DNA from 2 places in the Micromonospora sp. WMMD1082 genome. Region 2 is predicted to be linked to the other one. Evidence: riboswitches for the same ligand, from Rfam matches in the RefSeq annotation. Region 2 holds a riboswitch; the other holds the start of a gene.
The links. A riboswitch is a leader RNA that binds a small molecule or an ion and turns the genes downstream of it on or off. The one in region 2 is predicted to bind cobalamin.
Positions count from the first base shown of each region.

Region 1: it holds a riboswitch for cobalamin, as region 2 does, so the genes downstream of both, O7615_RS29615 (acyl-CoA thioesterase) here and O7615_RS17300 (peptidase) in region 2, are expected to answer to the same signal.

Region 1 covers NZ_JARUBM010000002.1:6,408,247-6,411,199, forward strand. Annotated here, with positions in the region: gene nudC (NAD(+) diphosphatase) at 1-297, shown strand, start outside; gene O7615_RS29615 (acyl-CoA thioesterase) at 452-976, opposite strand; cobalamin riboswitch at 1,115-1,264, opposite strand; gene O7615_RS29620 (ABC transporter ATP-binding protein) at 1,537-2,953, shown strand, end outside.
Region 2 covers NZ_JARUBM010000002.1:3,735,691-3,738,643, reverse strand. Annotated here, with positions in the region: gene O7615_RS17305 (hypothetical protein) at 1-165, opposite strand, end outside; gene O7615_RS17300 (peptidase) at 202-1,245, opposite strand; cobalamin riboswitch at 1,344-1,479, opposite strand; gene O7615_RS17295 (hypothetical protein) at 2,059-2,463, shown strand; partial or broken gene O7615_RS17290 (transposase family protein) at 2,471-2,953, opposite strand, start outside.

The DNA.
Region 1 (2,953 bases), 2.7 Mb from region 2:
GTGCGCCGCGAGGTCGCCGAGGAGGCCGGGGTCGCGATCGGCACGGTGACCTACCGTGGCTCACAGGGCTGGCCCTTCCCGGCCGGCCTCATGGTCGGCTTCGTCGCCCAGGCCGTCGACGAGAGCATCACCGTGGACGGCACGGAGCTACTGGCGGCGCGGTGGTTCAGCCGCGCCGAGATCGTCGAACGCGTCGTCGACGGGCCCGGCTCGGGTCCGGTCGACTCCATCGGCGGTCGGCTGCTGCGCTCCTGGGCCGGCCTCGATGGGCACGATCGCCAGCCCCGGCCGGTCTGACCCGTCGGCCGGCCCGGCCACGGCCGCCACGCCCCCGGGTGGGCGGCACCGACGGCCAGGCCAGCGGAGCGAGGTCGGCGGGGCGCGGTCAGCAGGCGCGGTCAGCAGGCGCGATCGGCGGAGCGCGGTCAGCGGGCGCGATCGGCGGGCGCGGTCAGGGGATGTCGGCCGGCGCGTCGAGCAGGGCGTGGCGCAGGGCCAACCGGTGCTCGCGACGGATCTCGGCCTCCCGGTAGCGACGCCGGTCGCCGTCGGTCTCCGGCAGCAGCGGCGGCACCGGGCGCGGGTGGCCGGCGTCGTCCACGGCCACCATCACCAGGTGCGCGGTGGCCACGTCGGTGGGCGGTACGGCGCGGTCCCACCGGTCGGCGGTGACCCGCACCGCCACCTCCATCGAGCTGCGGCCGGCCCAGGTGATCCGGGCGTCCACGTGCACCACGTCGCCGACCCGCACGGCCCGCAGGAACGCCGTCTCGTCGATGGCCGCGGTCACCGCCGGCCCGTCCGAGTGTCGGGCGGCCACCACCCCGGCGACCGAGTCGATCAGGTTGAGGATCCGGCCGCCGTGGACCGTACCCATGAGGTTGGTGTGGTGCTGGTCCATGATCTGCGACAGGGTCAGGTGCGACGCCGACGGTGGGCGACCGTCGATCGCGATGGTCTCGGGCACTCTGGTCATCCGTCCTCGGGAAGCAGGCCACCGGCATCGAGGGCGCGCACGTCGAGGACCGCCGACGACTGGCGTACGGCGAGTCACCCGCCCGACCCACCCGCGAGGCCGACGGCAGCGCACACACCTCGTGTGCGCGGCGCGGGCAGGTCTTCGGACTCGCGGGCGTCGCCGGGCGTCGCCCGGTCCTCCTACTGGCCGTCGCTTCCCGGACCCACCCGGGTCCAGTGCCGATGACGGCGGTCGTTCCCACTCACCGCTGCGGGGCAGTCCCGGACTTCCACCGGGTTCCCTCTTGCGACGCCCGACCGGGGTGGCCGGGCGAACCAGCGCCGCAGCCACGATATCCGCCGCCGGGATGGACCCGGGCACTCACCACCGCCGGTGTGAGGTTGCTCGCCCGACGGTCCGCTCCCCGCCGGGCCGGCCGTACGGTCTGCACTGCCGGTCGTAGCGGTGGCCGTGCGGGAATCGGTGGCCGTCCGCTCGTCGTGATGGCCGGCCGGAAATGGCGCCAGGCCGTGATCGCGGGTTAGCCTGCCCTAACTTGTCGGGGGAGTGAGGCGGGGATGGCACCGAGCACGGCGCGGCTGATCGGCGGGATGTTCTGGCGCCAGCGCCGGGACACCGCCCTGTGTGCCACCTTCTGGTCCCTGCACCAGGTGTGCGAGGCACTCGTCCCGGTGGCGATCGGCCTGGTCATCGACCAGGCCGTGGGGACGGGGTCGACCTCGGCGATGGTCTGGTCCGTGCTGGGCATCTTCGCGCTGTTCACCGCCCTCACCATGGGGTGGCGGTCGGGCTTCTGGTTCCTCTCCAAGGCGATGGTGGAGGAGTCGCACGCGTTGCGGATGCGGGTGGTCCGGCGCGTCGTCGGCGGGCGGGGCATCCGGACCAGACGCCAGAGCGGTGAACTGCTCTCGATCGCGACCTCCGACACCCAGTCCGCCGCCGAGTTGCTCGAACTGGGCAGCCGGGGCGTGAGCGCGCTGCTCGGCCTGACGGTGTCGACGATCGTGCTGCTGCGCATCGACTGGTCACTCGGACTCGGGCTGGTGGTGGGCGTACCGATCCTGGTGCTCGGGCTCAACGCGCTCGGACCGCTCGTGGGGCGGCACACGTCGGCGCAGCAGCAGGCCATCGGTCGGGCCGCCGCCACGGCGTCGGATCTCCTGCGCGGGCTCCGACCGCTGCGCGGCTTCGGTGGCGTGACCGAGGCCGCCCGCCGTTACCGTACGGCCAGCCGCACGTCGCTGCGCGCCAGCGTCGGCACGGTCAAGGCCGGTGCCACGTTCGTCGGCGCCTCGACGTTCACCACCGGCCTGCTGATCACGGTGGTGGCCGCCCTGGCGGGCTGGTACGCCCTGCAGGGGCGGATCACGGTCGGGCAGCTCATCACGATCGTCGGGCTGGCCACGTTCATCACCGATCCGGTGCTCAACCTCGCCGACTGCGTCTTCCGGCTGGCAACGGCCCGGGCCAGCGCGGCCCGCGTGGCCGAGGTGCTCGCCGCACCCGAACGGGCCCCGTCCGGCGTACGGGCGGCGCAGGCGGGCACGCTGGCCCTCGACGAGGTGCACACGCCCGGCCTGGACGGCGTCGGCCTCGCCGTGCGGCCCGGCGAGATGCTCGGTGTGGTCACCGGCGAGACCGTCACCGCCGATGACGTCACCGACCTGCTCTCCGGCGCGCGGTCGCCCGAGCGGGGCGAGGTGACGCTGGCCGGCACGCCGATGCGGGAGCTGGACGTCGACTCGCTGCGCCGGGCCGTGCTCGTCGAGCCGCACGGGGTCGACCTGCTCGGCGCCACCCTGCGTGAAGTACTGCAGACCGGGGACGACCGGGACGACGCCACGTTGAGCGCCGGCATCGCGGCGGCCTCCGTCGGTGACCTGCTCGCCGACGGCGACGCCGGGCTGGACCGCGAGCTGACCGACCACGGCCTGAACCTCTCCGGCGGTCAGCGGCAGCGGATCGCCCTGGCCC
Region 2 (2,953 bases):
GAGCGGGCCGTAGTCGACCACCACGGTGACCCCGGAGGTACCGGGGCACGCGGCAGCCTGCGCAGCCCGGGGAGACGGCTCGACAGCGATCAGCCCTACGGCGACGACGGCGGCCGCCACCAGGCCGGCGAGCCACCGGCGGACGGGATGCTGGACACGGGACATGGACACTCCTTCGGTGGGACGGATTCTTTCGGGTGGTCAGCGGCAGGGCAGGATGGGCGCGCCGGGAGTCGCGGTGGCGGCGGAAAGCCGGGCGTATCCGGTGCCGGTCAGGCCGAGGACGGCCTGGGCGGTGGCGCGGGTGGCGGTGTCCGGGTCGAAGGCGCCGCCGTCGAAGTCGACCGCGCCCCGGTCGGCCACCGGCGCGGCGCAACCGACCTGCAGACCGGCCAGGAAGACGCGGGCCCGCAACCAGGCCAGTGGCCTACCGCCGTCGCGCAGCGCCTGTGCCGCCAGCCCGGTGCTGTTGGCGTTCGCGATCCCGCCGGCGTTGGCGAACCCGCCGTCGACGTGCTGCACGGACACCAGCCAGCGCAGGCCCGCGGCGGCGTCGGCCCACCGGCCCGCGGCCCGCAACGCCTGCACCACGACGGCGGTGGCGTCCACATCGGAGACGCAGACCGGCTGCGCCGGCAGCAGCGGATAGCCGCCGTCCGGGCACCGGGTACCGGCCAGCCACCCGGCGGCGACCGCCGGTACGCCCTGGGCGGTGCGGTCCAGCGCGAGGAGCGCGAACGACTGGCTGAACGCGTTGCTGAAGTCGCCCCACGCTGACCGGTCAGTGAACCGGCCGCTGGGCGTCTGCAGCGACAGCAACCGGGCGACGAGATCCACACCGCCGACGTCGGTCGGGTCGCCACCGCGTACCGCCACGGCGAGGGCCAGCTTGGCGGTCGCACCCGCGTACGCCTCCGGGGCGCTGTCGCCGACATACCCGTCCCGGACCTCCGGTCGGCTGACCCAGGCCAGAGCCCGCGCCCCGAAGTCGTCGGCGACACCGGCAGCGGCGAACGCGAGAACCGCGTCGAGAGTCAGCCCCTGGTCCGGATACGCGACGCCGTCGAAGACGGCCTCGAAACGTTCCCCGTCGACCAACTGGCGAGCCAACCAGCCAGCAGCCGCGTCCGACCGAACCGCACCGACCTGAACGGGTGCGGCGATCGCCGGGGTGGTGAGAGTGAGAGCGGTGAGCACACCGCAGAACAGGGCGAGCAGGCGGTACCGGCTCAGGCGGACGACCATCGGAAGCGCCCTTTCCGGCCCGGCGGTCGTCAGAAACCCGGCCCACCCGGACGGGTACGACGGGCCGGCCTCCGACCCGTGGGCCACGACGGGTGAGAAGCAGGACTCGCGGGCACGGCAGGTATTCGGGCTCGCCACCAGGGATACCCCCGGCGGCCCACCGTTGCGGGCCAGCGCCGGACTTCGACCGGACTTCCCCCACACGCACACGCGGCTGTTCAGTTGTCGCGCCAGTCTCGTCCGCCTCCAGAGCCGCTGTCAATCCGCGACCGGACGCGTACAACATGCAAGGCGAACCAGACGTCCGGTCGCCTCGACCAAGGTCGTCCTGTTTTCCGAACCCGAAGCTGTGGCCCGGTCATGAACTCGACCGGCCCCGGCTGCCGTGAGCCGCGAGCGTGGCTGGATCCTCGGGTTCCTCGATTTTTGGTGGCCGCGACACTCAGGCCGAACCCGGGCGCCGAACGAACTCGCGGCCCTTCAGGCAATCTCCCGCGTGTTCCTCGGATCCGGCGCCGTCGAGCGCTGAAACCCCGGGATGCAGCCCAGCGTGCGAGCGTGGGCGCCGCCTCGGGCTCGGCGCACCGTGGGCAACGTGCACGAGATCGCCCAGCGGCAGGCAGCGCGTCCCGGACCGGGTGACGGCGGCCAACCTGAGGCGGCGCTACACCGGTGCCCACCGCGCCGGGTTCGGCCCGGCGTCCGGCCACTGGCCCACGTCAATGACGCTGTGCGACGAACTGAGGCTGAGACCAGCTCGTCCTTGGTGTGCGGCGCCGATAAGCGGATGCCACAAGGATGATCGTTGGAGTGATGTTTCATCACGATCAGTACGGTGTGGTGGTGACGGGCAACCGGGTCGTTAGCCAAGGTAAGCGCCTCGCGTGGGGTGCCGGGCTTCTCGTGCTGGGTGTGGTGCTGTACGGGCTGGCCCGGTCCTTGCATTCCAACGATGTGCTGGACGGGCTTGACAAGATCTTCGGCGTCGTCGGGGGCGCGGCCGGCTTCCTCGGGCTCGTCCTGACCGTCCGGGCGATACGGCCTGATGGTGGCCCTGCCGACACTCGTGGCGGGCGTGCGGAGCCAGCGGCGTTGGACGGGCTCGCCGCCGCGGTGGAGCAGGTGTGGCGCCCGGAGCTGCGCCGTCGCCGGCTCGCCAACCCGCACCCGTTGCCCGTCGCCTGGACCACGATCGGCCCGCTGATCGCCGATCACTGAGCCATTTTCATCCTGGGTAGCGATTGGTTTCGACGTCGTGCAGGACCAGGATGTCTTGGACGATCGCGGTGGCTCGGCGTGGGCAGCAGCGTAGCCTGACCAGGACTTTCCAGGTCTTGAGCGTGGCGATCGCGCGTTCGCCGCGGGCGCGGATCTTCGCGTGGGCCCGGTTCACGGCCTTCTGCCGGCGTGACAGCTTCGGCCGGAAGCGGCGCCGCTTGAACGGCGTGCGCACGCTGCCGTGGGCGCCCTGGTAGCCCTTGTCGGCGAAGGTCATCACGTCCGCGCTGGTCAGGGCCTCAAGGATGCCGTGATGGCGGGCGGCGGTCAGGTCGTGGGTCGAGCCGGGTAGTGCCGGTGATGCCCACACGAGCCGGCCGGAGGCGTCCGCGATGACCTGCACGTTCACACCGTGGCGTTTGTGCTTGCCGCTGTAGTAGGGCTTCTGCTCGGCGACCCGGTCGATGGGAATCAGCGTGCCGTCCAGGAT